DNA from 3 places in the Streptomyces sp. NPDC031049 genome. Region 3 is predicted to be linked to each of the others. Evidence: riboswitches for the same ligand, from Rfam matches in the RefSeq annotation. Region 3 holds a riboswitch; each other region holds the start of a gene.

Region 1 (10,924 bases), on a different contig from region 3:
TCGACGAGGATGAAGCGCATGTCCTCGCGGGAGACGTTGCTGTAGTACTTGGCCGCGTCCCGGGCCATGTCCTCGACCTCGCCGATGGTCTCGGCACCGGCGAAGCCGCCGCCGATGAAGACGAAGGTGAGCGCCTTGCGGCGGATCTCCTCGTCGGTGGTGGAGTCGGCCTTGTCGAGCTGCTCCAGCACGTGGTTGCGCAGGCCGATGGCCTCCTCGATGCCCTTCATGCCGATGCCCTGCTCGGCGAGGCCGGGGATCGGGAAGGTGCGGGAGACCGCGCCCATGGCGATGACCAGGTAGTCGAACGGCAGCTCGTACGCCTCGCCGGTCAGCGGGGCGATCGTGGCGACCTTGCGGTCCTGGTCGATGGTGGTGACCCGGCCGGTGAGGACCTCCGCCTTCGGCAGCACGCGTCGCAGCGGGACGACGACGTGGCGCGGGGAGATGTTGCCGGCGGCGGTTTCGGGGAGGAAGGGCTGGTAGGTCATGTACGACCGGGGGTCGACGACGGTGACGGTCGCCTCTCCGTAACGCATCTTCTTCAGAATGCGCCGAGCCGCGTACAGGCCTACGTACCCACCGCCTACTACGAGGATCCTGGGACGCTCCGTGGTGCTCATGCCATCGAGTATCCACCCGCCTCAGGGGGGTGGTTCGTGCGCCCCTTCACAAGCTCCGGTGAGGGCTGTGTTACCATCCGCCGCTTCGTGACGGAGATCATGGCGCCGGGCGGGAACCGGCGTGTAGGGGGACGGGCTGTCAAGGCCGCGTGAGCTGCTCGTCCGGCTCGCGGGGGCGGCCCGGCCGGGCGTCTCCGGCCCGGTCGCCGGGCAGGCCCGAACGGCCGTCCTGAACGTGTTCAAAGGGCAGTTGAGCCCCCAAAAGGGTCAACGGGCGCGCTTTTGTCGTCCGACAGGGCCCAATTCCTTGTGAAGAACTTCACGAACTTTCCCGCGGGACTCCGCCCGGCACCGCCCGAGGGACCCCCCGAACGCGCTCACACGTTAGCCGACCTGCTCAGTCGTCCCTAGTGTGCTCGGGGAGAGAAAGGTTCCGCATGAGTCCGCACCGCCGTGCGACGGGGCTGCTCTCCTACGCCCCGGACCACGAGAGCATCGCGCTGCCGCAGTGGGCGCGCTGGCTGCCCGTGGGCCTGGTCGTGCCGGCCGTCACGGTGGGACTGACCACCTCCGCGTCCGTCACCGCCGACTCCCTGCTGGTCCTCGGCGCGATGATGGGCGCCTGCGTCTACTCCCTGCCCATGGTGACCCTGCTGGCCCTGCTGAACAGCGCGGCCGGGCTGCTGCTGCTGTTCACCCGGCACCTGGCTCAGGACAACGGCCTGCGACTGGCGGACTACCTGGCCGTGCTCCTGCTGACCTGGGTCTCCGTACCGCTGTGCGCCCTGCGGCTCTCCCTGCGCCGGCAGCTGGCGGGAGCGGCGAAGGCGGCTGAGTACGCCCAGCGCGCGGTGCTGCCCCCGGTTCGGGCCTGGCTCGGACGCACCTGGATCGCCGTGCGCTACGAGGCGGCCTCGCACTCGGCGGCCGTCGGCGGTGACCTGTACGCGGCCGAGCACACCCGGTACGGCGTACGGCTGCTCATCGGCGACGTGCGCGGCAAGGGGCTGGACGCGATCCCGAGCGTGGCGACGCTGGTGGGCAGCTTCCGGGAGGCCGCGCACCACACGGAGACGCTGCCGCTGCTCGCCCGCCACCTCGACGAGGCCGTCACCCGGTACGCCCACGACGTGGCGGCCGTGCGCGCCGGGCAGGGCGCGGACGGCGACGAGGGCACGGAGGGCGAGCGCTTCGTCACCGCGGCCGTCGCCGAGATCCCGCCGGGGGGCGAGGAGGTGCGGCTGCTGAGCCGGGGCCACTGCCCGGCGTTCCTGGCGAGCGAGGCGGGTGTCCAGGAGTGGGCGCCGGCCGACGCCGGGCTCCCCCTCGGCCTCGGCGACCTGGACCCCGGCCCGTGGGCGTACGAGACCCGCCCCTTCGCCACCGGTGACCTGCTCCTGCTGTGCACCGACGGCCTGCTGGAGGCCCGGGACGCCGACGGCGCCTTCTTCTCCCCGAAGGAGGGCCTGCGCACCGCCTGGCGCCAGGGCCCGCCGACCGTGGTGGAGACCTTGGCCCGCCTGGTCCACCACCACGCGGGCGGCGTGCTCGCCGACGACCTGGCCCTGATGGCCGTCACCGTCGCACACCAGGCGCCCCCGGCCGGGGAACACCGCCCCCGGCCGGAGGCCACGCCCCCGCCCCGGCGGCGGCGCCTGCGCTCCCGGCCGGGTGGCGCCGGGGCCCATGAGGGCACCGGGCCCATGAGGCGGCCGGGCTCATGAGGGCGCCGGGCCCAGGAAGGAACCCGGGAGGCGAGGTGGGCGTGCCGCCCGGGAAGGAAGGGGCGCGAGCCCGGGAAGGCGAGGAGGGGCTAGGAGGGCGAGTCGCTCGCCGCGTAGAACGCGATGCCGTCCAGGATGTCGTGTTCGCTGACCACGACCTCCTCCGCCCCCATGCGGTCCATGATCGCCAGCAGCACCAGCGCGCCCGCCGCGATCACGTCGACGCGGCCCGGGTGCATGGACGGGATCGCCGCGCGTTCGGCGTGGGTGGAGTGCAGCAGCCGGTGGGCGATCTCGCGGACCCGGTCGCGGGAGACGCGGGAGTGGTGGATGGCCGCCGAGTCGTACTCGGGCAGGCCCAGGGCGATCGCCGAGACCGTCGTCACCGACCCGGCCAGCCCCACCAGGGTGCGCGCCTCGCGCAGCGGGACCGTCTGCTCGGCCAGGTCGAGGGCCGCCTCGATGTCGGCCCGCATCGCCGCGATCTGCTCCTCGGCGGGCGGGTCGGTCACCCGGCCGTCCCGCACCAGGTGACGCTCGGTCATCCGCACGCAGCCCACGTCCACGGAGCGGGCGGCGCGCACATGGGCGTCGCCGACGACGAACTCGGTCGAGCCGCCGCCGATGTCCACGACCAGGAAGGGCCGGTGCAGATCCGCACGGCCGGTCAGCTCCCTGGTGGCGCCGGTGAAGGAGAACTCGGCCTCCTGGTCGCCGGTGACGACCTCCGGCTCCACGCCGAGGATGTCCATGACGCCGCGGACGAACTCGTCCCGGTTCTCGGCGTCCCGGGAGGCGGAGGTCGCCACGAAGCGCACCCTTTCGGCGCCGTGCTCCTTGATGACCCGGGCGTACTCGCGGCAGGCGGCGAAGGTCCGCTCCAGCGCCTCGGGGGCGAGCCGGCCGGTGCGGTCGACGCCCTGGCCGAGCCGCACGATCGTCATGCGCCGGTCCAGGTCGGTCAGCCCGCCGGTGGCCGGGTCGACGTCGGCGACCAGCAGCCGGATGGAGTTCGTACCGCAGTCGATGGCGGCGACCCTGGTCACTGGGCGTCCTCCCCCTCCTGGTCGTGGCCGTGGCCGTGGGTCTCGTCCGGGAGCGTCACGCACGGTCCCTTGCGCCACCACTGAGGCAGCATCGCGAGCGCCTCGTCGCCCAGCGGGTTGACGCCGGGCCCGGCCGCCAGCGAGTGGGCGACCAGCACGTGCAGGCACTTCACCCGGTCCGGCATGCCGCCCGCGCTGGGGAAGTTCTTCAGCTCCTCGATCTCGTCGCGGCGCCGGACGTAGTCCTCGTGCGCGGCCCGGTAGGCGGCGGCGAGCACCGGGTCGGCGGCCAGCCGCTCGGACATCTCCTTCATCACGCCGTTCGCCTCCAGCGTCCCGATCGCCGAGGAGGCGCGCGGGCACGTCAGGTAGTACAGCGTCGGGAAGGGGGTGCCGTCGGGCAGCCGCGGGGCCGTCTCCACGACGTCCGGCTGCCCGCAGGGGCACCGGTGCGCGATGGCGCGCAGCCCGCGCGGCGGACGCCCGAGCTGCTGCTTGAAGGCCTCGACGTCCGCGTCCGTGGGCTCGGTGCGCGGTGTGGGCGGCGGGGGCGTTTCCATGACTGTCTTCAGGGTGTCTTTCTGTCTGGTCGATGTCGAGCGCGCGCCGGTCGGTGCCGAGCGCGCGGTGGGGCCGGTGCCGGGCGCGCTCCCTCGTCGGTGCCGGGCGCGACCGGTCCCGGGCGGCTCAGCGGCCGGCGGCGTCGGCCTTGTCCACCCCGTCCAGGAGGTTGCGGTAGAACGGGCGGTCGGCCGCCCCGAGGCCGGCGCGGGACTTCGTGGCCACGTCCGGGTTCCGCATGATGTACCCGGTCTCCCCGGGCAGCACGTAGTGCAGCCGCAGCCGGATCTGCTGAGCGGCGTACGCGTCGTCCTTCCAGCGCGCCTTGAGGTCCCGCAGTTCCTCCACCCGCTGCGCGGCCTGCTCCTTCTGCCGCTCCAGGTCGGCGATCTCGGCCCGCTGGGCGATGTACTGCCGTATCGGGTAGGCGAGCGCGACCACGAGCGAGCAGACCACGAGCGCGAGCAGCGCCGCCCGACCGGTCAGCCGGGAGCGGCGGGCCTGGCGCCGGGTCTGCGAGCGGTAGACGCGGGCCGCGGTCTGCTCGCCGAGCAGCCGGATCCGCGTCGCGGTGGAGAAACGGTCCCGGTCCTTCACCGCCATGTGCCCGCCTCCCGTTCACGTCGGTGCTGTTCATACGTGCGTACGTCCCCGCACACGGTACGGGACCGGGTACGGGGACGTACGGACGACGCTGCCTACGGGTTCCTCCCGGGCGGGGGGTCAGCCCTTGAAGCGGGGGAACGCCGAGCGGCCGGCGTACACCGCCGCGTCGTCGAGGATCTCCTCGATACGCAGCAGCTGGTTGTACTTGGCGACGCGCTCGGAGCGGGCCGGGGCGCCGGTCTTGATCTGGCCGCAGTTGGTGGCGACGGCCAGGTCGGCGATGGTGACGTCCTCGGTCTCGCCGGAGCGGTGGGACATCATGCACTTGAAGCCGTTGCGCTGGGCCAGCTCGACGGCGTCCAGGGTCTCGGTCAGCGAGCCGATCTGGTTGACCTTGACCAGCAAGGCGTTGCCGGCGTTGTCGTCGATGCCGCGCTGGAGGCGCTCGGGGTTGGTGACGAACAGGTCGTCGCCGACGAGCTGGACCTTGTCACCGAGCTCGGCGGTGATGGTCTGCCAGCCCTCCCAGTCCTCCTCGTTCAGCGGGTCCTCGATGGAGACCAGCGGGTAGGCCTCGACCAGCTCCGCGTAGTACGCGGTCATCTCGGCGGCGGTGCGCTCCTTGCCCTCGAAGACGTAGACGCCGTCCTTGTAGAACTCGGTGGCGGCGACGTCCAGGGCCAGGGCGACCTGCTCGCCGGGGGTGTAGCCGGCCTCCTTGATGGCCTCGATGATCAGGTCGAGGGCGGCGCGGTTGGAGTCGAGGTTCGGGGCGAAGCCGCCCTCGTCGCCGAGGCCGGTGGACAGGCCCTTGTTCTTCAGGACCTTCTTCAGCGTGTGGTAGACCTCGGTGCCCCAGCGCAGGGCCTCGGAGAAGGACTCCGCGCCGATCGGAGCGATCATGAACTCCTGGATGTCCACGTTGGAGTCGGCGTGCGCTCCGCCGTTCAGGATGTTCATCATCGGCACCGGCAGCACGTGCGCGTTGGGGCCGCCCAGGTAGCGGAAGAGCGGCAGGTCGCTGGCCTCGGAGGCGGCGTGCGCGACGGCGAGCGAGACGCCGAGGATGGCGTTGGCGCCGAGCGAGCCCTTGTTGTCGGTGGCGTCCAGGTCGAACATCGCCTGGTCGATCAGGCGCTGCTCGGTGGCGTCGTAGCCGACGAGCTCCGGGCCGATCTGCTCGATGACGGCCAGGACGGCCTTCTCGACGCCCTTGCCCTGGTAGCGGTTGGTGTCGCCGTCGCGGAGCTCGATGGCCTCGAAGGCGCCGGTGGAGGCGCCGGACGGGACGGCGGCACGACCCGTGCTGCCGTCGTCGAGGCCGACCTCGACCTCGACCGTGGGGTTGCCTCGGGAGTCCAGGATTTCCCGGGCTACGACGACGTCGATGGACGGCACGAGCATCTCCTTCGTGGGATGTGACGCTGTTGGTGCAGTTCCGCGGTGGCTGTGCGGGCCGGCCGTGGGGGCTCTGCGGGATGAGCCTAACCGGCTCCGGGCGATCGGCCAGCCGGTCACCCACCCTGTGGACAGAACCGAGAGTAAATTGTTTCCGAACGGAACAAAAGATCCGGACCAATGGAACCCGGTCCGGACGCGACCCCGCCCCGGTGCGTACGGGGGAAGACGCACCGGGGCGGGAGGCGGAGGGACCGCTGCTTACTTCAGGTGCAGCTGCTGGCCCGGGTAGATGAGGTCGGCGTCCTCGACGATGTCGTCGTTGAGCTGGAACAGCTTCTCCCAGCCGCCCTCGACGCCGTGCTCGGCGGCGATGGAGCTGAGGGTGTCGCCCTTGACCACCTTGTACTCGCCGTCGCCCTTCTCGACCTTCTTGCCGGTCGGGGTGGTGACGGTCTTCTTGCTCTCCTCGGCCTTGGGCGCGGCCGGGCGCTCCTGCGAACGGGAGGCCTTCTGCTCGGTCTCGCGGCTCTCCGTGGCGCCGGAGGAGCTGTTCGAGGAGCCGTTCGAGGAACCGCCGGTCCCGGTGGAGCCGCCACCGTTGTACGGGGTGCTGGACAGGTTCTTGCCGCAGACCGGCCAGGCGCCCTTGCCCTGGCCCGCGAGGACCTTCTCGGCGATCTCGATCTGCTGGGCCTTGGTGGCCTGGTCGGCGGTGGCCGCGTACTGGGTGCCGCCGTAGCCGGCCCAGGTGGAGGCGGAGAACTGAAGACCGCCGTAGTAGCCGTTGCCGGTGTTGATGGACCAGTTGCCGCCGGACTCGCACTGGGCGACGGCGTCCCACTCGGAGGCGGTGGCGGCGGAGGCGTTGCCGGCCGCCATCAGCGGGGCGGCGACGGCGGCGCCGGTGACGCCGGCGACGGCGATGGCGCGAGTGGCCTTGGACGGACGACGGTGCTTGCCCTTGCCGGAAAACAGCATGGTTGGATCCCCTCACCGACGCCTGCGAGGTGAGCTGTCGGGTTCGGGCCGGTTGAGTTGCCCGGCCGGGTCCCTTGCGGGACTCGGCTTCACCCCTAGCCGCTCGGACGCAACCGTCCTGCGCGGCACTTACCTTGGGTCCCCCGCTCCTGCCTGCGGCGCTTGACGCGACGACTGTTCCCGGACGGCCGCTGGCAGGATTCGGCGTTGCGGCAACCGGGGCCCGCGAATGGCGAGCGGTCATGACCGTAGCCACGCGCTCCGCGGATTTTCAAAGACGATCAGGGCTTCTGAGACCTATCTCTCACGGCGTTTAAAGCCGACATCAAGCCCGAACCGGGACACGAACTCCCGCTACTTTTCGCCCGATTCGGCACTCACTGCAAGCTTCTGACCGGGCAGAATGTGGTCGGGGTCGGCACCGACGGTCTCCTCGTTCGCGGCGTAGAGCGCACGCCACCCGCCGCTCAGCTCAAGGGAGTCCGCGATGCCCCAGAGGCTGTCGCCGGAGCGGACGGTGTACGTGCCGTCCGCGGCGTCGCGCGCGGCCGCGTCGCCGCGCGAGGCGTGCCGCCCGGCCGAGCCGTCCGCACGGCCGCCCCCGGCGCTCTCGTCCGCGCTCTCGCCGCGATGGCGGCCGGTGCCGGCCTGGCCCGTCTCGGCCGGGTCCGAAGGACCGGCGCCGTGGCCGGAGTTGTCCGAGTCGTCGCGCTTCGTGGTGGCCGGGTCGGAGGCGGAGCCGCTGGACGAACCGTTTTCGCCGGGCGTGTCGGACTCGACCGGTTCGTCCGCCCCGTCCGCTCCGTCCGCTCCCTCCGTCGCGGCGCCGGACGGAGCCGGCGGGCTCGCCGAGGGTGAGGAGCCGGAGTCCGGGGCGGTGGAGCCCGACTCGCCCGATCTATCCGGAGCATCCGAAGAGTCCGATGTGGGCGAGGTGGGCGAGGTGGGCTTTTTGGAGGTGTCGCTCCCCTGGTCCGACGACCCGTCATCCGCGGTGCCGCCGCCGACCGACGAGGGCGAGTCGTTCTCCAGTCCGGCGAGCAGTCCGCAGGTCGGCCACGCGGTGATGCCCTCGGCGGCGAGCAGCTTCTCGGCGACCGCTATCTGCTGGGCCCGGCTGGCCTGGTCGGCGCTCGACGCGTAGGCGAGCCCGCCGTAGGCCTCCCACTTGTCCTGGGTCAACTGCAGACCGCCGTAGTAGCCGTTGCCGCTGTTCTGGCTCCAGGCCCCGCCGGTCTCGCACTCGGCGACGCGGTCCCAGGCCGTGCCGTCGGCCGCGCTGGCACCGGAGGCCCCGAGGAGCGGGATCGCGATGGCGGAGCCGGTGACTCCGGCGGCGACGACGAGTGCCGGGGCCTGGCGGGGGCGACGGTGACGACCGTTCCCGGAGAGCATGCGAAGACCTTTCGGAGACAGCACTGACCGGCGCGGCGGGTGGGGCTCGGCGCCGCGCTGATCCGTGAACGTATAGGCAGACGATCACTTGTCACAAGTTCATGCCGCGCAGATCACGTGAAGATCACAGAAGTGAACGTGTGTCACCTTTGCGTGGCCGGCGCGTCGTTCCCGGGCACCGGGGTGAAGGACACCGGCAGGGTGCGCAGTCCGCGCATGATGAGCCCGCCGCGCCAGCGCAGTGCGGCGGGGTCCTCGGCGAGCCGCAGATCGGGCAGGCGGGTCAGCAGGGTGGCGAGCGCGGTCTGGCCCTCCAGCCGGGCGAGCGGGGCGCCGAGGCAGTAGTGGATGCCGTGGCCGTAGCCGAGGTGCTGGTTGTCCCGGCGGGCGAGGTCGAGCGTGTCGGGGTGCGTGAACCGCTCCGGGTCGCGGTCGGCGGCGGCCAGCACGACGAGGACGGGGTCGCCGGGGGCGATGTCCTGTCCGCCGATCGTGAGGGGCCGGGTGGCGAACCGCCAGGTGGCCATCTCCACGGGGCCGTCGTAGCGCAGCAGTTCCTCGACGCCGGTCTCCAGCAGACCGCGGTCGCCGGCGGCCAGGGAGCGCTGGAGCCGGGCCCGCTGCTCGGGGTGGGTGAGCAGGGCGTAGGTGCCGTTGCCGATGAGGTTCACCGTGGTCTCGAAGCCCGCGAAGAGCAGGATGAAGGCCATGGCGGCGGCCTCGTTCTCGGTGAGGTGCTCGCCGTGGTCGGAGGCGCGGATCAGGCCGGAGATGAGGTCCTCGCCGGGGACGGGCGCGGCGGGCAGCGCCTCGCGCTTGCGGTGGATCAGGTCGGCGAGGTAGCCCCGCATCTTCTTCACCGACCGGGCGACGCCGCCCCGGGGCCCCTTGCCGTGCCGGATCATCATGCCCGCCCAGTCCCGGAAGTCGTCCTGGTCCTCGCGCGGGACGCCGAGCAGGTCGCAGATGGCGTAGATGGGCAGCGGGAAGGCGAACTCGTGGATCAGGTCGGCGGAGCCCTGCGGGGCGAACCGGTCGATGAGTGTGTCGGCCAGCTCCTGCACCCGCGGCGCGAACTCCGCCACGCGGCGGGGCGTGAACGCCTTGCTGACCAGCCGGCGCAGCCGGGTGTGGTCCGGCGGGTCGATGTTGAGCAGATGGGTCATCAGCTCGGCCTTGCGCTCGCCGGGGATGCCCGTCTTGCCCTTGGCGTGCGCGGGCTCGTCGTGGTGCGCGGGGTTCTTGGACAGCCGCGGGTCGGCGAGCGCCTGCCGGGCGTCCGCGTACCGGGTGACCAGCCAGGCCTCCACCCCGCTGGGCAGCTCGGTGCGGTGCACGGGCGCGTGCCGGCGCAGCCAGGCGTACGCCGGGTAGGGGTCGCTCGCGAACTCCCAGGTGAAGAGGTCGGGGGCGGGGGCGGACGAGGGGTGGGGCTGGTGCTGGTCGGTCACGTGTCGACGGTATCCGGCGGGCGGGCCGGCGGCTCAGCCCCGGGTTACGTGCCAGTACCGGACGATCCGGCCGGCCTGGGCGGCGAAGCGGGCGTACCGCTGCTCGGTGCACCGGACCTCGACGTAGGGGGCGGCCAGCCAGACCGTACGGCCCCGGGTGGTGCGGACGCGGACCCGGTGGGCGCCGTGGCCGCGGCCGGTCTTCTCCTCCACGGTGACGGACTCGACGTCCGCCCACGGCACGGACCGCCGCCACAGCGGACGGCCCGTGCGGATGCCCGTCGCGTCCACGACGGTCTTGCCGAGGGCCACGTTGAGCAGGAACGGGGACAGGGCCAGCAGGGCGATCCCCAGGACGTCGAAGAACGTGACGTGCCCGAGCGACACCCGGACCAGCCCGGTGGCCCCCCACACCGCGCACACCAGGGTGAACACCAGCGAACGTCCGCGGTCGGGGGTGCGGAACTCCAGGCGTCCACCGGGCCGCGGGGCCCTCCTGCTCGGCACGGCGGGTCAGGCGCTGTAGAGGAAGTAGGACAGGCAGACCCAGGCGAGGACGCCCGACAGCATCGTCCACACGCCCCAGGACGGCGGCTCGTACTCCTTGGACTCGATCTTCTCCCCGGCCGCCTTCCTGCGGTTGAGCTCCTTCCGCCGGCCGCGGGGGAAGAACAGCATGAGGGACAGCAGGGCCAGACCACCGCCGAGGCTGAACAGCAGCATGCTCAGCGGCTCTCCCTTGGCGAGCCCGAGGCCGACGCCGCCACTGAGCGGAATGAGCGTCCACAACAGTGGAGCCCGCTGACGCCAGTTCACAGTGACGATGCAGTAACTGAGCGAAAAGACGGCGGAGCCGAGGACAAAGGTGACGAACGCGAGCTCGCGGGACGCGTCAGGCATGGAGGGCGGTCACCCACCGAACAGGGCGAAGGACACACAGATCCAGGCAACGATCGCCGTGATCACCACCCACGTCACCAGTTGCGACGGCTCGAATTCCTTGGACTCGACCTGCTCACCGGCTGCCTTCCTCCGGTTGAGCGCCTTGACCCTGCCCGGAGGGTAGAAACCGCCCAGGGCGGCCAGGGCCAGCGCGCCTCCCAAACTGAAGAGGATCATGTCGAGTGACTCGCCCTTGG
Region 2 (10,924 bases), on a different contig from region 3:
TGGTGGACCCGCGCTGGGTCAAGCCCGTCGACCCGGCCCTGCCGCCGCTGGCCGCGCGGCACCGTCTGGTGGCCGTCGTGGAGGACAACAGCCGGGCCGCCGGCGTCGGTTCGGCCGTCGCCCTGGCGCTGGGTGACGCCGAGGTCGACGTGCCCGTGCGGCGCTTCGGCATCCCGGAGCGGTTCCTCGCGCACGCCAAGCGCGCCGAGGTGCTCGCCGACATCGGGCTGACCCCCGTCGAGATCGCCGGCCGGATCAGCGCGAGCCTGGCCGTCGCGGAGCAGCGGAAACAGGGGGGCGACCCACCCGTCGCGTCAGCGCAAGGAGAAACGGAATGACCAAGGAGTTCGACCTCGGCGCGCTGCTGGCCGAGCGCGGAGCCGAGCGGTACGAGCTGCACGGCAGGTACGTCAACCACCAGCTCCCGCGCATGCTGCGCACCATCGGCTTCGACAAGGTCTACGAGCGCGCCGAGGGCGCCTACTTCTGGGACGCGGACGGCAACGACTACCTGGACATGCTCGCCGGCTTCGGGGTGATGGGCCTGGGCCGCCACCACCCCGTCGTCCGCAAGGCCCTGCACGACGTGCTCGACGCCTCGCTCGCCGACCTGACCCGCTTCGACTGCCCGCCGCTGCCCGGACTGCTGGCCGAGCGGCTGCTGTCGTACAGCCCGCACCTCGACAAGGTGTTCTTCGGCAACAGCGGCACCGAGGCGGTGGAGACCGCGCTGAAGTTCGCCCGGTACGCGACCGGCAGACCCAGGGTGCTGTACTGCGACCACGCCTTCCACGGGCTGACGACCGGATCGCTGTCCGTCAACGGCGAGGCCGGGTTCCGGGACGGCTTCGCCCCGCTGCTGCCCGACACGGCCGTCCCGCTCGGCGACCTCGACGCCCTGGCCCGGGAGCTGAAGAGGGGCGACGTCGCCGCGCTGATCGTGGAGCCGATCCAGGGCAAGGGCGTGCACGAGGCCCCGTCCGGATATCTGCGCGCCGCCCAGGAGCTGCTGCACCGGCACAAGGCGCTGCTCATCGCGGACGAGGTGCAGACGGGCCTCGGCCGGACCGGCACCTTCTACGCCTACCAGGACGAGGAGGGCGTCGAACCGGACCTGGTGTGCGTGGCCAAGGCGCTCTCCGGCGGGTACGTGCCGGTGGGCGCGACCCTGGGCAAGGACTGGATCTTCAAGAAGGTGTTCTCGTCGATGGACCGCGTGCTGGTGCACTCGGCGAGCTTCGGTTCCAACGCGCAGGCCATGGCCGCCGGGCTCGCGGTGCTGGCCGTGATGGACGACGAGGAGATCGTCGCCAACGCGGCGGCCGTGGGGGAGCGGCTGAAGTCCCGGCTGGCGGCGATGGTGGACAGCTACGAGCTGCTGTCCGACGTGCGCGGCCGGGGACTGATGGTCGGCATCGAGTTCGGCCGGCCGCGGTCGATGAAGCTGCGCAGCCGGTGGACCATGCTCCAGGCGGCCCGCAAGGGGCTGTTCGCGCAGATGGTCGTCGCCCCGCTGCTGCACCGGCACCGCATCCTCACCCAGGTCTCCGGCGACCACCTGGAGGTGATCAAGCTCATCCCGCCGCTGATCGTCGGGGAGCGGGAGGTGGACCGGTTCGTGGACGCCTTCACCGAGGTCATGGACGACGCGCACAACGGTGGCGGCCTGGTGTGGGACTTCGGCAGGACACTGGTGAAGCAGGCGGTGGCCAATCGCTAGGGGCACCCGGGGCCGGGCGCCACCCGGGGCCCTGACCCGGCCCATGTCCCCGCTGAGGGACGCCTTTGCCTCCCAGGCAAGAAAATTGCCCCTTGGGCAAACGTCGGGCTCAATGGAGGCATGAGCACTCCCGAGTCCGCGCCGCCGGACGGAGCCGCCGACGCGGTGTCCGTCGTGGCACCGCAGCTGCGGTCCCTGCGCCGGCGGGCCGCCCTCACCCTGGAGGCGGCGGCCCGTGCCGCAGGGCTGTCGCCCGCCCATCTCTCCCGGCTGGAGACCGGACAGCGCCAGCCGTCGCTGCCCATGCTGCTCGCGCTGGCCCGGATCTACGGTACGACGGTCTCGGAGCTGCTCGGCGAGACCGTCGCGGGCCAGGACGCGGTCGTCCGGGCGGCCGACATGGAGCCGACGCCGGCGGGCGGCTGGACGTACTGGCAGGCCGGCGCCGCCGGGCGGGGGATGCAGGCGCTGCGGGTCCACGCGCCCTACGGGTCGCAGGGCGACATCGTGCGCGTGCACCCCGGCGAGGAGTGGCTCCACGTCCTGCGGGGCCGGCTGCGGCTGCGGCTCGGCGACACCGTGCACCGGCTGGTGCCCGGCGACAGCGCGCACTTCGACTCGCTCACCCCGCACCGGATCGCCGCCATGGACACCGACGGCGTCGACCTGCTGTTCGTCCACACCCTGTTGCAGAGCCCCGCGGCCACGATGTGCCTCGGCCCCACCACCGGAGAGACGCCATGAGCGACATGGAGGAGAAGTTCCCGCGTGCCCTGTGGGTGCGGCTGATCGTCTACATCGCCGTGGGGCACGTCTTCGCGGCCTTCGTCTACCTGCTGTTCGAGGTCGGCGCCAAGTAGCCGGCGCCGGCCTGGCGGCCCCGGCCGGGGGGCCGGGGACCAAAGCGCCGCGCCCCGGGGAGCCGGGGTCAGTCGAGCAGTCGCTCGCGCAGCCGCTGCCGGGTCTCGGGGGTGATCCGCAGGCCCTGCTCCAGGTAGCCGTCGACGCCGCCCCAGGTCCCCTCGATCGTCTCGAAGGCCGCCTGAAGATACTCGGCGCGCGCGTCGAACAGGGGGTTGAGCAGCTCCATGACCTCGGGGGAGTAGGCCGAGGCGGAGTCGCCGCCGCGACGCACCTTGTAGCGGCGGTGCGCGGCGCCCGACTTCAGGTAGTCCTCGACGATGGCGTCGCGCTCCACGCCCACGGCGAGCAGCGTCACCGCCACCGAGAGACCGGCCCGGTCCTTGCCCGCCGCGCAGTGCATCAGGGCGGGGACGCTGTCCTCGGCGAGGGCGTGCAGCACCTGGGAGTGCTCCGCCGTGCGCTCCTTGATGATCATGCGGTAGGAGGCGATCATCCGCTGGGCGCCCTTGTCGTCCGCCAGGATCTCCCGGAGCTGGTCCAGATCGCCGTCGCGGATCATCTTCCAGAACTCGGCGCCGTCGGCGGGGTCGGACAGCGGCAGGTTCACATTGCGCACGCCCGGCAGCGCGACGTCGGGGCCCTCCAGCTTCTGGTCGGCCGCGTTGCGGAAGTCGAAGATCGTGTGCAGACCCAGGGAGCCGAGGAACGCGGCGTCCTCCGCGGTGGCGTGCGCGAGGTGACCGCTGCGGTACAGCACTCCGTACCGCACCCGCCGGCCGTCCGCGGTCGGCAGTCCGCCCACGTCACGGAAATTGCGCACACCGGACAGCTCCGGCTCGGTCGACGGGACCTGCTGCGTCACGGGGACTCCTCCCACTCCGCCCCGCCGGCGCTGCTCGTCGACGGGCACCGACTCGACGATACGGCATCCCTTGCCTGGGGCAATGAGTTGTCCACAGGCAGGGGAACGGCAGGAACGGCGACCGGATAATTCTCCATTGAGTCTTTCAGGCCTTCTGTCCGAATTGGTGCCTTCATTCCAACTCGCTCTGGAATAAGGGAGGCTGGCGGACGGGTGCGTGAGGAGCGTCATATCCGTGACGGTGCGTTGCCCGTCATGTCCACGTAATTCACGTGCTTTTCAAGGATGTTTGCGGGTGACGGCGGCCCAGGAATCGACGGAGTGTGACGGCGCATTCCGGCAAAGGATCAAGCGAAATCCCCGAATCCGGAAACCGCCGCTTGTTCCTGTGCGTCTTGGTCCCTTACGTTCACCACCGATCCGGACGGACGCCTAATCCTGCCGCCGACCGGAGCCCGCACCCATCCATCACCCGTACACGGCAGGAGCGGGGGACCCACAGGTACAACCGCCTGTTCCGGTTCCCGGAACGGCTAGGGGTAAAGCCGCGCTTCGGCACGGCCGGGCATCTCCAGCCCGCACCCGACAGCTCACCTCGCAGGCGCCGGAGAGGAATGCGCCATGCCCGCGAAGGGTAAGCACCGTCGCAGCAAGACCCAGCGTCTGACCCGTACCATCGCCGCGGCCTCCACCGGTGGCGCCGCGCTCGCGCTGCCGTTCATCGGCGCCGCCGGAGCGCACGCCGCTCCCGCGCACAACGTGCCCGAAAAGGCCGTGAGTTCCCTTCCGGTGGCCCAGCAGAAGGCCGCCGGCAAGAACCTCGACCAGGCCGGGAAGTCCTCGGACGAGAGCACCTACACCGTGCGCGCCGGCGACTACCTCGCGAAGATCGCCGACGAGCAGGACGTCGCCGGCGGCTGGCAGCAGCTGTGGGCCGACAACCTCCAGGCCGTCGGCGAGGACCCGTCGCTCATCCACCCGGGCCTGAAGCTCACCATCGGCGGCAAGGCCGAGGCGGGCGCCGGTATGGCGGACAAGTCGAGCAAGTCCGGCAAGTCCAGCAAGCAGAGCAAGTCGGACAAGCCGGCGAAGTCTGCCGCCCAGGAGAAGTCGTCCTCGGGCGCCGCGCAGCAGGAGTCCTCCGACGAGGGCGCCAAGGCCCAGTCCGCGGGCACCTCCACCGCCTCCAGCGGTTTCGCCTCCCCGGTGCCGGGCGGCACCCTCGGGACGCCGTACCGCCAGTCGGGCAGCATGTGGTCCAGCGGTTACCACACCGGCGTCGACTTCGCCGTCCCCACCGGCACCTCCCTGAAGGCCGTGGGCTCGGGCACCGTCGTCTCGGCCGGCTGGGCCGGTGCCTACGGCAACCAGGTCGTCATCCGGCTCGCCGACGGCCACTACGCCCAGTACGCCCACCTGTCCTCGCTCTCCGTCTCCAGCGGCCAGTCCGTGAGCGCGGGCCAGCAGGTCGGCCTCTCCGGCTCGACCGGCAACTCCACCGGACCGCACCTGCACTTCGAGATCCGCACCACGCCGGACTACGGCTCCGACGTGGACCCGGTCGCCTACCTGCGCTCCAAGGGCGTCTCCCTCTGACGCTCAGGTCTCTCGCGCCACCGAAGGCCGGATCCCGATCCCCGGGTCCGGCCTTCGGTGCGTCCGGGGCCGGAAGACCCCGCCGGATATTCCGGAGTTGGCGAACACTTTAGGTGCGGCGGGGCGTGGTCTTTCTCACCGCTCGTCAACCCCTTCCTACGGTCGCGTAGGTCACATTCGAGGGTGAATCATGGTGCGACGTGGCAGACGATTCGAAGAGTGACAGCAGATCAGTGATCGGGTCGTACGTCGCGGTGGGGGACAGCTTCACCGAGGGCGTCGGCGACCCCGGCCCCGACGGGGCGTTCGTCGGCTGGGCCGACCGCCTCGCCGTCCTGCTCGCGGACCGGCGACCGGAGGGCGACTTCCGCTACACCAACCTCGCCGTCCGCGGGAAGCTGCTCGACCAGATCGTGGCCGACCAGGTGCCCCGGGCCGTGGAACTCGCCCCGGACCTGGTCTCCTTCTGCGCGGGCGGCAACGACATCATCCGGCCCGGCAGCGACCCGGACGAGGTGGCCGAGCGGTTCGAACGGGCGGTCGCCCGGCTGACCGCGGTCGCCGGCACGGTGATGGTGACGACCGGCTTCGACACCCGCGGCGTGCCCGTCCTCAAACACCTGCGCGGCAAGATCGCGACCTACAACGGGCATGTGCGGGCCGTCGCCGACCGGTACGGCTGCCCGGTGCTCGACCTGTGGTCGCTGCGCAGCGTGCAGGACCGGCGGGCCTGGGACGCGGACCGGCTGCACCTGTCGCCCGAGGGGCACACGCGTGTGGCGCTGCGCGCCGGGCAGGTGCTCGGGCTGCCGGTGCCGGCCGACCCGGACCAGCCCTGGCCGCCGCTGCCGCCGCGCGGCACCCTCGACGTCCGGCGGGACGACGTCCAGTGGGCGCGCGAGTACCTGGTGCCGTGGATCGGGAGGCGGCTGCGCGGGCAGTCGTCGGGCGACCACGTGACCGCGAAGGGCGCCCTGTCGCCGGACGACATCCGGATGCGGATCGCGTCGGTGGCCTGAGCGGGACGGGCGACGGCCCCACGGCCGTCCGGGGAACGGGCGTCGGCCGCGCTCACCTGCGTGACGCGGTCAACGCCTCCCGCGCCACACCCAGTTCCCGGGCGAGCGCGTCGTCCACCCACTCCTGGGCGCGCGTCCGCGAGACCGTGCCGCCGTACGACGTCAGCTGCACGGCCAGCCCGTCCAGCAGGGCCGTCAGCCGCAGCGCGGCGCCGGCCGGGTCCGGGCAGGGGAACTCGCCCGCCGCCACGCCCTCGGCGATGACCGCCTCGATCGCGGCCTTCCACTGCGCGTCGAGGTCCCGTGCCACCTGGCGCAGCGCCGGTTCGCGCAGCGCCGCCGCCCAGCCCTCGATCCACAGCCGCCAGCCCTTGGCCTGGCCGGTCGGGGCGTACCAGCGCACCGCCGCGCGCAGCCTCCGTAACGCCGACGTGCGGCGGCCGAGCAGCTTGTGCAGTCGTGCGAGATCGTCCTGGGCGGCCTGCGCGAACGCCGCGGCGACCAGCTTCTCCTTGGTCGAGAAGTGATAGAGCACCAGCGCGTTGCTGACGCCGAGCGCGGAGGCCACGTCGGAGATCCGCACCGCGGCCACGCCGCGCGCCGCGATCTGCTCGATCGCCGCGCCGAGCAGTTCCTCGCGCCTTTCTCGCACACTCAATCGAACCCTGGCCACGCCGGTCACCCTAATCCGTTTCCGGGGGCGGTGGCGCGGGGAGGCCCGCTGCCGGGCCCGGGGCGCGGGCGGGCGGCGGGAGTGCCGGTGCGCCGGACCATAATGAAATCCTGACTCACTCCACCTGGAGGTACCGTGGCCGGCTTCCGTCTTTCGAGCTCAGCGTCCCGAGCCCTGCGGCCGGCCGCCTTCGGTGCGGACCCCAGCGGTGAGCGCATGGCGCGCATCCGCACCTCGCCGCACTTCAGGGACGGTGCCTTCCAGAACCCCGGCGGCCCGGCCCGGACCCGGCCCTCCGGCTCGGCCCGCGACTTCGCGAAGATCTACTTCGACCGGGAGGCACGCGTGCGCCGCGCCCCCCGGGGCCCGGTCCCGACCCACGCCACCACGCTCGCCGACCTGTCCCGTCCGCCGGCCACCGGGCTCCGCCTCACCTGGCTGGGGCACTCCAGCGTGCTCGCCGAGATCGACGGGCAGCGCGTGCTGTTCGACCCGGTGTGGGGCGAGCGCTGCTCGCCGTTCGCGTTCGCCGGGCCCCGGCGGCTGCACCGGGTGCCCGTGCCGCTCGCCGCCCTCGGCCCGGTCGACGTCGTGGTCGTCTCGCACGACCACTACGACCACCTGGACATGCCCACCATCAAGGCGCTGGCCGGCACGGACACCCTGTTCGCCGCGCCCTTGGGCGTCGGCGCTCACCTGGAGCACTGGGGGGTGCCCGCCGGCCGGCTGCGCGAGCTGGACTGGCACGAGTCGACGAAGGCCGGCGGCCTCACCCTGACCGCCACGCCGGCCCGCCACTTCTGCGGACGCGGGCTGCGCAGCACCCAGCACACGCTCTGGGCCTCCTGGGTCGTCGCCGGTGCGGAACACCGCGTCTACCACAGCGGCGACACCGGGTACTTCGACGGCTTCGCAAAGATCGGCGCCGAGCACGGGCCCTTCGACGCCACCATGATCCAGGTGGGCGCGTACTCCGCGTTCTGGCCGGACATCCACATGACCCCGGACGAGGGCCTGCGCGCCCACCTCGACCTCCAGGGCGGGGCGGCCGACGCCGGCGTCCTGCTGCCGATCCACTGGGGGACCTTCAGACTGGCCCCGCACCCGTGGGCGGAGCCCGGTGAGTGGACCAAGGACGTGGCGGACGAGGCCGGCCAGGCGGTCGCCCTGCCGCGGCCCGGGGAGCCATTCGAACCCGGGGGACTGATTCCCGCCGCTCCCTGGTGGCGGTCGGTGTCCGCACCCCTGGACCCCCACTGGCGCCGCCCCCGGCAGCGGACCGGCGGTGCGCCCGTCGTGCCCGGCGGCGGCCTCGGCACCGCGGGCGAGCCGGTGACACCGGGCGGCTGAGCCGCCCCGGCGGCACCTCGCCGCGTCCGAGGGGCTGCCCGGCGGCAGGGGGCGCCGTTCCCGCGCCGTGTCCGCGGGCGTGTGCTGCGGCACGCCCGCGTGGACGGAGCGCCGGCCGGCGGATCGCCACTCGGCGAGCCCCACCGATGTCACCGAACGTGACCGTCTCTGATCGGTTCCGACCGGTCTCGCATTGTTCCGGAGCGGGTGTCTCACCGGCTTATCGGTCTGTCGTACGAGGCCTCATACCAGAGCGGGACGATGCCCGGGGGACTTTGTCAACTGCCCACCGCACATGATGGGCAGGCGACTACCGTGAGTGTCCGTCGGGCGACAGGAGACCGTGTCGCGGTCCCACGGCCGACACCGCGATGGCGCATGCCCGCGTGGCGCACCACGCGTGAGCACGCCACCCCTGACGGACCAGTACGAGGACACCGATGTCTCACCTCCGCGCCCCGGCCGCGCGCGCAGACCGACGCGAGGGCGGGCGGCACGGACGGCCGGCCGCCCGCACCGCTCCCGCGCTGCCCGAGACCCACATACGGTCCCAACTGCTGCGACTCGCCGTCCTGCCGCCCGTCGCCGTGGCCCTCAGCGGCTGCGCGGCCGTGCTGTTCACGGTCCGCTCCACGCAGACCGCGCCCGGACCCACCCTCTGGGGCGTGCTGGCGGGCGCCTTCTCGGTGACGCTCGCGGCCGTCGTCATCGCCGCCGTCGCGGCCCGCCGCGCCGCCCGGACGGTGCACGACCGCGTCGGCGCACTGCGCCGCAGCACCGCACGCGGCGAGGGCGACCTGCGCGCCGTGGTCGAGGCACTGCGCCGCGGCGAGGGACCGCCCAGACGTCCGGTGCCCGGCCGACTCCCGGGCGACGCCGACGACTTCGATCTGCTCGCCGCCGACCTGGCCCGTGCCCACGACAGCGCGGTCTCGGCCGTCGTCCAGGCCGCCCAGCTCTCCAGCCAGGCCGGAAGCGAACAGAAGCTCGAGGTCTTCGTCAACCTCGCCCGACGGTTGCAGTCCCTGGTCCACCGCGAGATCTCCATCCTCGACGAGCTGGAGAACGAGATGGAGGACCCCGACCTGCTCAAGGGCCTCTTCCACGTCGACCACCTCGCCACCCGCATCCGCCGCCACGCGGAGAACCTCGCCGTGCTCGGCGGCGCCGTCTCCCGCCGCCAGTGGAGCAACCCCGTCTCCATGACCGAGGTGCTGCGCTCGGCCATCGCCGAGGTCGAGCAGTACTCCCGGGTCCGGCTGGTCCCGCCGGTCGACGGCACCCTGCGCGGCCACGCCGTCGCCGACGTCATCCACCTGCTGGCCGAACTGGTGGAGAACGCCACGGTGTTCTCGGCACCGCACACCCCGGTGCTGCTGCGCGCCGGCCTCGTCACCTCCGGGCTCGCCGTCGAGGTCGAGGACCGCGGCCTGGGCATGCCCGTCGCCGAACAGCACCGGATGAACGCCCTGCTCACCGACCCCGACCAGGTCAACGTGGCCCGGCTGCTGGCGGACGGGCGCATCGGGCTGTACGTCGTCTCCCAGCTGGCCAAGCGGCACGGCATCACCGTCCGCCTCCAGTCCAACATCTACGGCGGCGTCCAGGCCGTGCTCGTCGTCCCCCAGGCCCTGTTGGGCACGGAACCCGGCGTCCCGGGCAGCGGGGCCCGGTCCGAGACCCCGGCGGCATCCGCGCCCGTACCCGTGCCGCCGCCCCGTCGGCAGCCGGACCCCGCCCCGGCCGCCCCCGTCGTTCCCACCGCCGTCGTGCCCGCCGCGGACCCCTCCGGGCGCGACCCGGGGTCCGAAGGGGCCCGCAGCGGGCACGACCCCGAGCCCGTGCCCGCGCACGGCACCGCACCCCAGCCGCTGCCCGTGCGCGGCGCGCACGAGGACCGGCCCAACCCCGCGGAAGCCGTGCCGGGCATCCGTCCCGACGACCGGGGCGCCCTCGCCGAGCACGCCGACACCCCACCCGTCCCGCGCCACGCCGCCGTGCGCGGCACCATCGACAAACCCCGGCTGCCCCGCCGCCGCGCCCAGGAGCACATCGCTCCCCAGCTCCGCGACGGACCCACCCCCCGGCAGGACCCCGACCAGTTCCCCGGCCACGACCCCGGTCTGATGGCCGCCTTCCAGCGCGGCATCGGCCTCGCCGAGGCGCAGCAGCCCACCGGACCACCCCACCGGGAGCGCGCCCGGCACGACGGGAGCGCACCGGCCGGATGACCACCCCCCTTCGTATTCCAAGGAGTCGATCCACCATGGCGAGCGACGCGCCGACCGGCCAGGTATCCGACCTCGACTGGCTGATGAGCGGACTCGTGCAGCGCGTACCGCACACCAGGAGCGCGGTGCTCCTGTCCTGCGACGGGCTGGTGAAGTCCGTCCACGGCCTGGACCCCGACAGCGCCGACCACATGGCGGCCCTGGCCTCCGGCCTGTACTCCCTCGGCCGCAGCGCCGGCGTCCGCTTCGGCGACGGCGGGGACGTACGGCAGGTCGTCGTCGAACTCGACTCCACGCTGCTGTTCGTCACCACCGCCGGCTCCGGCACCTGCCTGGCCGTACTGGCCGGCCGCGAGGCCGACGCGGCGGTCCTCGGCTACGAGATGGCGATGCTGGTCAAGAGCGTCCGCCCCTACCTCGTCACCGCGCCCCGGCAGCACGCCGTCGAGTCCCCGGCTTCCCCGGCGATGAGGCCTTGAGCGCGGCGGCGGCCGGCGACGGGCCCTGGCTCGACGACGCGGCCGGACGGCTGGTGCGGCCCTTCACGGTCAGCAACGGCCGCACCCGGCCCAGCGTCGCGCTCGACCTGATGTCGCAGGTGATGGCCAC
Region 3 (8,610 bases):
GTGAGGACCATCGCCCGTCCGCCGCCCCGGCCGTGCTCCAGGAACCGCACCTCGCCGCCCGGCCGCAGCACCCGCCGCACCTCCGCCAGCGCCCGCGGCACGTCCCGGACGCTGCACAGCACCAGGGACAGTACGGCCGCGTCGAAGGCCTCGCTCTTGACCGGCAGCGCCTCGGCCGCGCCCGGCACCACGTCCACCGGCACCTGGGAGCGCACGGCCGACTCCACGGCCAACTGCCGCAGCAGGCGCTCCGGTTCGATGGCGACGACCTCCGAGACGCCGCCCGGGTAGTGCGCGAAGTTCAGACCGTTGCCCGCGCCGACCTCGATGACCCGCCCCGACAGCCCGGCCAGCATCCGGTCGCGCAGCGGGCCCATGCCCATGCCGGTCTCGGCGCGGACACTGAACCGGGCGTAGCAGCGGGCGAACAGCGGGTGGTGCACGGCGTCCCGCGGCACCGGGCCGGAGCGGGCGGACAGGAACGGCATGGGACCTCCCTCACGAGGCGGCGCCTTACCGCGATTGTCCCCCGTACCGCCCCGGCGCACCCCCGCTGCCGGGCACCGCTTCACGCCCCGCCGGTCAGGGCGCCTGACGGACCCGGAACGCCTCCGCGTCCCACGTGCCCTCCAGCCGGGGCGCCAGCCAGAGCGGCGCCGCCGCCCGGAAGGCGTCCGGGGCCAGCGACCCGGCACCGGCGGGGACCGCGCCGAGCAGGGGCGCGCCGCTGACGTCCGGGAGGTCGGCGAGGTTGCAGCGCGAGGCGAGGTCCGGTGCCTCGGGCCAGCTGCCGATGACGACGCCGGCCGGCTCCAGCCCCCGGGCCCGCAGCTCCCGCGTCGTCAGCTCGGTGGTGTTCAGCGTCCCCAGGCCCGCCGCCGCGACGACCAGCACCGGCGCCCCCAGGAGCGCGGCGGCGTCCGCCAGCGTCCCGCCCGCCGCGTCGAACCGCACGAGCAGCCCGCCCGCGCCCTCGACCAGCACCAGGTCGTGCTCGGTGGCCAGCTTGGCCGCGGCGTCCGCCACGTCCCGCGGATGCACCGGTGCCCGCCCGGCCCGGCGCGCCGCCGTCGCCGGCGCCAACGGCTCGGGGTACCGGGCGAGTTCCGCCGTCGTCACCGGACCCGCCAGACGCGCGACCTCCTGCGCGTCGCCCGGCTCGTCCGGGGCGACGCCCGTCTGCGCCGCCTTCAGCACGGCCACCGACCGGCCGGCCGCCACCGCGGTCGCGGCCACGGCGGCCGTCACCACCGTCTTGCCGACCTCCGTGCCCGTGCCCGTGATCACCAGTACCGGCATCTCATCCCTCCCGTGCCGCCGCGCACACGGCACGCGCGATCGCCGCCACGTCCGGGTCGCTCGTGACGTACGGCGGCATGGTGTAGATCAGGTCGCGGAACGGCCGCAGCCACACGCCCTCGCGCACGGCCGCCTCCGTCGCCGCCTTCATGTCCACGGCGTGGTCGAGCTGCACCACCCCGATCGCCCCCAGCACCCGGACGTCCGTCACGTGCGGCAGCCCGGCCGCGGGCGCCAGCCCGTCGCGCAGGCCGGTCTCGATCCGTTTGACCTCGGTGCGCCAGTCCTGGCCGAGCAGCAGCTCGATCGACGCGCACGCCACGGCCGCCGCCAGCGGATTGCCCATGAACGTCGGCCCGTGCGCCAGCACCGGCACCTCGCCGCGCGAGATGCCGTCGGCCACCCGCGAGGTGCACAGCGTGGCGGCCAGCGTCAGATAGCCGCCGGTGAGCGCCTTGCCCAGGCACATCACGTCCGGGGTCACCGCCGCGTGCTCCGCCGCGAACAGCGCGCCGGTGCGGCCGAAGCCGGTCGCGATCTCGTCGAACACCAGCAGTACGTCGTGCGCGTCGCACGCCTCGCGCAGCACGCGCAGATACGCGGGGGAGTGGAACCGCATCCCGCCCGCGCCCTGCACCACCGGCTCGACGATCACCGCGGCCAGCTCGTCGGCGTGCTGGGCGACCATCGCGCGCAGATGCTCCGCGTACGCCTCCTCGTAGGCGGCGGGCGGCGCGTCCGCGAAGATCTGGCGGGGCAGCACGCCGCTCCACAGCTCGTGCATGCCGCCCTCGGGGTCGCACACCGACATCGGCTGCCAGGTGTCGCCGTGGTAGCCGCCCCGCCAGGTCAGCATCCGCCGCTTGCCCGGGCGGCCGAGGGAGCGCCAGTACTGGAGGCACATCTTCGCCGCGACCTCGACCGACACCGATCCGGAGTCGGCGAGGAACACGTGCTCCAGGCCCTCCGGGGAGACGTCGACGAGGAGTTTCGCCAGCCGCACGGCGGGCTCGTGGGTGAGCCCGCCGAACATGACGTGGCTCATCCGCCCCAGCTGGGTGCGCGCGGCCTCGTTGAGCACCGGGTGGTTGTAGCCGTGGATCGCCGACCACCACGACGACATGCCGTCGACCAGCTCGCCGGTGCCGTCGGCGAGCCGCAGCCGCACCCCGCTCGCCGACTCCACGACCAGCGGCTCCTGCCGGCCGGGCATCGGTCCGTAGGGGTGCCAGACGTGCCGCCGGTCCAGCGCGAGCAGGTCGTCCACGCTCAGCTTCGGCTCAGGCATTGGGCGCGAGATCCGTCCCGGCGCCCCTGCGGCGCACCGCGACCAGGTCCGTACGCGGCTCCTCGGGCCGTGCGGCGGCCGGGGCGGACCCGCAGACACCACCGCTCTCGTGCGAGCCGCAGCCCCCACCGGTGCCGTGCGAGCCGCAGCCCGCGGTCTCGTGCGCACCGCAGCCCCCGCCGGTCTCGTGCGAGCCGCAGCCGCCGCCCGCGCGGTGCTCCGGGAGCGTCACCTGGTCGGCGCCCTCCACCTCGAAGCCCGCGTCCGCGATCATCTCCAGATCGGCCCTGCCCGCCTGCCCCTCGCTGGTCAGGTAGTCGCCCAGGAAAATGGAGTTGGCCAGGTGCAGCGCGAGCGGCTGCATCGTGCGCAGATGGACCTCGCGCCCGCCCGCGATGCGCACCTCCACGTCCGGGCAGACGAACCGCACCATCGCCAGGATGCGCAGGCACCGCTGCGGGGTGAGGTGCCACTCCGTGGCCAGCGGCGTGCCCTCCATCGGGATCAGGAAGTTCACCGGCACCGAGTCCGGGTCCAGCTCGCGCAGCGCGTACACCACGTCGACCAGGTCCTCGTCGCTCTCGCCCATGCCGGCGATCAGCCCGGAGCAGGCGGACAGCCCCGCCTCGTGCGCCCGGCGGACCGTGTCCACCCGGTCGGCGTACGTGTGCGTGGTCGTGATCTCCCCGTACGTCGCCTCGGACGTGTTGAGGTTGTGGTTGTAGGCGTCCGCGCCCGCCTCGCGCAGCCGTTCGGCCTGGCCGTCGGAGAGCAGGCCCAGGCAGGCGCACACCTCGACGCCGTCGTTCTGCTCCTTGATGGTCCTGATCGTCTCCGAGACCCGGTCCACGTCCCGGTCGGTCGGGCCGCGCCCGCTGGCCACCAGGCAGACCCGCTTGGCGCCGCCGGCCACGCCCGCCGCGGCGGCCTCGGAGGCCTGGCCCGGCTTCAGCCAGGTGTACTTCAGGATCTCGGCCTTGGAGCCGAGCCGCTGGGAGCAGTAGGAGCAGTCCTCCGGGCACAGGCCGGACTTGAGGTTGACGAGATAGTTGAGTTTCACCCGTCGGCCGAACCAGTGCCGGCGCACCTTGCCGGCCGCGGCCACCACATCGAGCAGGTCGTCGTCGGAAGTCGCGAGGACGGCCAGCGCCTCCTCGCGGGTCGGCAGCTCGCGCCGCAGCCCCTTGTCCACCAGCGTGTTCAGCAGGTCCATGAGAGCCGATCCTGTCCTACGCAGGGGCCCCGGGCCAAGGAGACTTCGCACAACACCGGCGGTTCACCGTGTGGGTATCGCCACACCGTGCGACTCCACCGGTGCCGCTAGTGTCTGTTCACTGCCTACAAAACACCGGCGGCTCACCGCCACAGGACACCGGCGGCACACCCGTCCGGGGGAGGACCGACCCATGGCGTTCGGCTGGATCGACGAACAGGCGGCGCTGCGCCGCCGCGCGGGCCTGGTGCGGAGCCTGCGCCCGCGTCCGGCCGGCTCCCCGCTCCTCGACCTGGCCGGCAACGACTACCTGGGCCTGGCCCGGCACCCCGAGGTCACCCAGGCCGCCGCCGGGGCCGCGCGCGTCTGGGGCGGCGGCGCCACCGGCTCCCGGCTCGTCACCGGGACGACCGAGCTGCACACCGAGCTGGAGCGCGAACTGGCCGCGTTCTGCGGTGCCGAGGCCGCGCTGGTGTTCTCCTCCGGGTACGCGGCCAATCTGGCCGCGGTCACCGCGCTGGCCCCGCACGGCTCCCTCGTCGTCTCCGACGCGGGCAACCACGCCTCCCTGATCGACGGCTGCCGGCTGGCCCGCGGCACCACCCAGGTCGTGGCCCACGCGGACCCGCAGGCCGTGGGCAAGGCGCTGGGGACGCACGACGGACCGGCGATCGCCGTCTCCGACACGGTCTTCTCCGTCGACGGCGACGCCGCCCCGCTGGCCGCGCTGGCCGCGGTGTGCCGTGAGCACGGCGCCGGGCTGGTGGTGGACGACGCGCACGGTCTCGGGGTGCTCGGTGACGGCGGCCGGGGCGCGCCGCACGCGGCGGGACTCGCGGGCGCCGACGACGTCGTCGTCACGGTGACGCTGTCGAAGTCGCTCGGCAGCCAGGGCGGCGCGGTGCTCGGACCGGCTCGGGTGATCGACCATCTGGTCAACGCCGCCCGGACGTTCATCTTCGACACGGGCCTGGCCCCGGCCGCGGCGGGCGCGGCGCTCGCGGCGCTGCGCCTGCTGCGTCGCGAGCCCGGGCGGGCGGCCCGGGCCCGCGAGGTGGCGGCCGAACTCCACGCACGGCTCACGGCCGCGGGCTTCGATGCGGTGCGCCCCGACGCCGCGGTGGTGTCCGTGCGCGCGCCTTCCCCGGAGGGGGCCGTGCGGTGGGCGGCGGACTGCCGCGCCGCGGGCCTGGCCGTGGGCTGTTTCCGTCCGCCCTCCGTGCCCGACGGTGTGTCACGGCTGAGGCTGACGGCCCGTGCGGACCTCTCCGGGGACCAGATCGAACGCGCTGTACGGGTGATCGGCGAAACGCGGCCATGAGTCGGCGGGGCACGGCCGTGCGTCGCCCGGTGGCTGTCGTCCTGTCCTAGCGGGTGCGCAGGCCGGTGGTGAACTCCGTCCAGCTCTCGGGGGAGAAGAGCAGCGCGGGTCCGGCCGGGTCCTTGGAGTCGCGCACGGCGAGCAGTCCGGCCCAGGGGCCGGCCGCCGGCCGGGCGGTCTCCACGCAGTTGTTGGCTCCGGTGCTGTAGCTGCTGCGCAGCCACCGCACGCCGTGCAGTCGGGTACTGGAGGTGACGTTCCTGGGCAGTGCGGTCATGGTGGCCTCCTTACGCGCCGGCCGCTGTCGCGGCGATGTAATCCAACGAGTCGTCGGGCGAAAGGGCGTGATTGCGAAGGGCGTTGAAGGCCTCGGTGTAGGCCTCTAGGTCTTCTTTCCGTTCGAGATGAAGGCTACGCGTCAAGTGGTCGAGAACAACCACGTCCAGATCAGAAGTGCTCGAAAATGAGAAGATTACGAAAGGTCCGGTGACGCCGATGTGCGCCCCGGCGGCGAACGGGAGCACTTGAAGCCGCACATGGGGCAGCCGGGCCGCCGCCACCAGCCGCTGCAACTGGCGGGCCATCACACCGGGTCCGCCGACCTCGCGGCGCAGCACCGCCTCGTCCAGCACGGCGTCCAGCCGCAGCGGCGGGTCCTCCCGCAGCACCACCTGACGGGCCAGCCGCACCTCCACCAGGGCGTCCAGCCGCTCCTCCGGCAGTCCGTCCACGGCGGCCCGCGTCACCGCGCGGGCGTACTCCGGTGTCTGGAGGAGCCCCGGCACGACCGTCGTCTCCAGGGTGCGCATGGCGCTCGCCTGGGACTCCAGGCTGATGAAGTCCCGATAGGTGGGCGGCAGCACCCCGCGGTAGGCGTGCCACCAGTCGTGCCGGCCGCCGTCCCCGCCGTCTCCCGCGAGCATCAGCAGCAGCTCCCGCAACTGGGCGTCGGTCACGCCGTAGGCGTCCAGCAGTAACCGCACATCGGCCGGTTTCGTCCCGCTGGTGCCGGTCTCGATCCGGCTCACCTTCGACTGGTGCCAGCCCACCAGCCGCGCCGCCTCACCGCTGGTGATGCCGGCCGAGGTGCGCAGCGCACGCAGCTCGGCACCCAGCTTCCGGCGGCGCACCACGGGACCGTGCTGCATGGGCCACTCCTCTACTCCTGATGAGCCGCCCAAATACGGTCTGCCGTCGCAGAGTTCACCGCTTCGAGCGACAGATATATGCATATCTTGGCGGATCGCCACCCTTCACCGGTGTGGTGATGGCAGTCTGGCGGGCGAAGCACCAGTCCGGGACCGTACTCGAACCATCCGCTCCGTGTCGGACTCCGGTCCCGTGGGAAAGGGGCGACGTCGCCATGGCAGACCATCTGGAAGCATCCGTCACTCTGCCGAGCGATCCCGCCTCGGTCTCCGCCGCCCGCACCTACGTGGTGGGAACCCTGGCGGAGTGGGGTCTGCCCGCGGACACGGACGTGTCCGACACCATCCGGCTCATCGTGTCCGAGCTGGCCACCAACGCCGTCCAGCACACGCTGGGGCAGTCGCCGACCTTCACGGTCGACCTCGCGCTCGACCGTGACGAGCGGCTGCGCGTCGGCGTCACCGACAGCCACCCCCGCTTCCCCAAACGGCTGCCGGCCGCCGTCCAGCAGGACAACGGCCGGGGCATGGTGATCATCCGCTGGTTGACGGCGGAGTGCGGCGGCAAGCTGCGGATCAGGCCCACGCGGGAGGGCGGCAAGACCATCTCCATCGAGCTGCCCTGGACGGGACCGGGCCGCGCGCCCGAGGGGGTGACCGGTGGCGTGAGTGACCGTCACCCCCTCGGGCGGCGGCAGGTCACTTGACGCGTCCGTACCAGACGCTCTTGCTCCAGATCTTCTGCAGCCGCACCACGTCCCCGGTCTTCGGGGCGTGCCAGATCCTGCCCTTCCCGGCGTAGATCCCGACGTGGTACACGCTCCGGCCCGAGTGGAAGAAGACCAGGTCCCCGGCCTTGCGGTTCTTCGCGGAGATGTGGCGGGTCTTGTTGTACTGCTGGGCGGCGGTGCGTGGCAGCTTCTTGCCGGCCTTCTTGAACGAGTAGAGCGTCAGCCCTGAGCAGTCGAACCGGTGGGGCCCGGTGGCCCCGTACTGGTACGGGGAGCCCTTCTTGGAGGCCGCCACGTTCAGCGCCTTGGTGGCGTGGCTCGCGGCGGCGGCCTCGGAGGCGGCGCCGGGGACCACGAGGGAGCCGCCGACGGCGGCGAGGGTGAGGGCCGAGGCCGTACCGGCCCGGGCCATGAGAGACGGGACACGATTGAGCGCGGTCATGCGCAACCCTTCGTCAGCCGCCTGTGAAGGATGACCTGTCGGATTCGGGCTGGCGAAGTTGCCCGGCCGCATGACTGCGGCTTCACCCCAAGGGCTGCTCGGTCCGGCACCTCCACCACGGAGGCGGCCGTTCCGGCGACCCGTCGTGCTCGGGTCCTCCACTCCTGCCGATCCACTCCTGTCGACCGGTCGTCCGGACGGCGGCAGGACTCGGCGTCCGCCCGGACCGCCCCACCGCTGCGGCGGGGGCTTGTCGTCAGTCCGGATCTTGCTCCACCGAAGTCGGAAAATCCCAACGGAACCGGGGATATGTGTTGTTACTCACCGCTCGCCCGTTCGGGTGGACGCCGGGGCGGTCGCAGTGGTGGCGGGGTCCCCGAGGACCGCTCGACCAGCAACGAAGGGGCCGGCGCCGACGCTTGGCCGGGCGGGGGACGCAACCCGGATGCCCCGGAAAAACTAGATATTTCTACGCCGAAAGAGGGTCAGCCGTTTGGTCCGTTTCGTCGCTGCCGCGGGGCGCCCCGGCCCACGGGACCCGAGGATGCGTCAACTGCCGCTCTCCGGGGGCAGGGCGACCCGTTGGGGCGTCGGCGGCTCACCTCGTGCCCGGGGCGGGGCGCACGCCCGGGCGGCCGGTCCACGATGTGGTCCACCAGGCCGTACTCCAGCGCCTGTCGGGCGTCGAGGACCGTGTCCCTCTCGAGGTCCGCGCGCACCTGCTCAAGGGTGCGGCCGGTATGCCGTACGAGCATCTCCTCCAGCCGGGCGCGGACCCGCGTCAACTCGTCGGCCCGGATGGCGATGTCGCTCGCCCGGCCCTCCAGCGGTGCGGTGACCGCGGGCTGTCGCAGCACCACGCGCGCGCCCGGGAGCACGGCCCGCTTTCCCGGCGTGCCCGCGGCGAGCAGCACGGCCGCGCAGGACTCGGCCGGCCCAGGCACGTGGTCTCCAACGGTCCGCCGGCAAGCCGACGGTGTGGAGACCGGCTCAGCGGCCCGCGGGCGGCTCGTGCAGCCCGAACCACGAGCCCTGGTCGTCCCGGCAGAGCGTGAAGCGGCCGAACCGCGCCTCCGACGCGGCGTCCTCCTCGCCCTCCTCGCCCACGTCCTGCACCGACCCGCCCAGCTCGCGCACCCTCGCCACGGCGGCGTCCAGGTCGTCGACC

Evidence for each region. Region 3 has a riboswitch for cyclic di-AMP ahead of ACZ45Q_RS19965 (C40 family peptidase). Riboswitches for the same ligand answer to the same signal wherever they lie in the genome.
Region 1: another riboswitch for cyclic di-AMP. It lies ahead of ACZ45Q_RS25515 (transglycosylase family protein); the one in region 3 lies ahead of ACZ45Q_RS19965 (C40 family peptidase).
Region 2: another riboswitch for cyclic di-AMP. It lies ahead of ACZ45Q_RS13675 (M23 family metallopeptidase); the one in region 3 lies ahead of ACZ45Q_RS19965 (C40 family peptidase).

What each region holds. Positions count from the first base shown of each region.
Region 1 covers NZ_JBVIGC010000016.1:97,589-108,512, reverse strand. Annotated here, with positions in the region: gene ACZ45Q_RS25545 (NAD(P)/FAD-dependent oxidoreductase) at 1-623, opposite strand, end outside; gene ACZ45Q_RS25540 (PP2C family protein-serine/threonine phosphatase) at 1,061-2,347, shown strand; gene ACZ45Q_RS25535 (Ppx/GppA phosphatase family protein) at 2,437-3,393, opposite strand; gene ACZ45Q_RS25530 (DUF501 domain-containing protein) at 3,390-3,953, opposite strand; gene ACZ45Q_RS25525 (FtsB family cell division protein) at 4,081-4,557, opposite strand; gene eno (phosphopyruvate hydratase) at 4,678-5,958, opposite strand; gene ACZ45Q_RS25515 (transglycosylase family protein) at 6,220-6,939, opposite strand; cyclic di-AMP (ydaO/yuaA leader) riboswitch at 6,944-7,110, opposite strand; gene ACZ45Q_RS25510 (LysM peptidoglycan-binding domain-containing protein) at 7,294-8,334, opposite strand; gene ACZ45Q_RS25505 (cytochrome P450 family protein) at 8,478-9,785, opposite strand; gene ACZ45Q_RS25500 (PH domain-containing protein) at 9,819-10,292, opposite strand; gene ACZ45Q_RS25495 (hypothetical protein) at 10,299-10,685, opposite strand; gene ACZ45Q_RS25490 (hypothetical protein) at 10,695-10,924, opposite strand, start outside.
Region 2 covers NZ_JBVIGC010000007.1:2,084-13,007, forward strand. Annotated here, with positions in the region: gene dxs (1-deoxy-D-xylulose-5-phosphate synthase) at 1-338, shown strand, start outside; gene ACZ45Q_RS13655 (aspartate aminotransferase family protein) at 335-1,720, shown strand; gene ACZ45Q_RS13660 (helix-turn-helix domain-containing protein) at 1,841-2,464, shown strand; gene ACZ45Q_RS13665 (DUF6126 family protein) at 2,461-2,580, shown strand; gene ACZ45Q_RS13670 (tyrosine-protein phosphatase) at 2,649-3,446, opposite strand; cyclic di-AMP (ydaO/yuaA leader) riboswitch at 3,906-4,063, shown strand; gene ACZ45Q_RS13675 (M23 family metallopeptidase) at 4,068-5,042, shown strand; gene ACZ45Q_RS13680 (SGNH/GDSL hydrolase family protein) at 5,276-6,061, shown strand; gene ACZ45Q_RS13685 (TetR family transcriptional regulator C-terminal domain-containing protein) at 6,114-6,734, opposite strand; gene ACZ45Q_RS13690 (MBL fold metallo-hydrolase) at 6,870-8,084, shown strand; gene ACZ45Q_RS13695 (sensor histidine kinase) at 8,525-10,315, shown strand; gene ACZ45Q_RS13700 (roadblock/LC7 domain-containing protein) at 10,351-10,794, shown strand; gene ACZ45Q_RS13705 (DUF742 domain-containing protein) at 10,791-10,924, shown strand, end outside.
Region 3 covers NZ_JBVIGC010000011.1:128,943-137,552, reverse strand. Annotated here, with positions in the region: gene ACZ45Q_RS20005 (class I SAM-dependent methyltransferase) at 1-488, opposite strand, end outside; gene bioD (dethiobiotin synthase) at 583-1,299, opposite strand; gene ACZ45Q_RS19995 (adenosylmethionine--8-amino-7-oxononanoate transaminase) at 1,301-2,587, opposite strand; gene bioB (biotin synthase BioB) at 2,580-3,800, opposite strand; gene ACZ45Q_RS19985 (8-amino-7-oxononanoate synthase) at 3,994-5,121, shown strand; gene ACZ45Q_RS19980 (DUF397 domain-containing protein) at 5,168-5,398, opposite strand; gene ACZ45Q_RS19975 (helix-turn-helix domain-containing protein) at 5,409-6,269, opposite strand; gene ACZ45Q_RS19970 (ATP-binding protein) at 6,485-6,976, shown strand; gene ACZ45Q_RS19965 (C40 family peptidase) at 6,969-7,442, opposite strand; cyclic di-AMP (ydaO/yuaA leader) riboswitch at 7,446-7,590, opposite strand; partial or broken gene ACZ45Q_RS19960 (ClpP family protease) at 8,036-8,391, opposite strand; gene ACZ45Q_RS19955 (VOC family protein) at 8,433-8,610, opposite strand, start outside.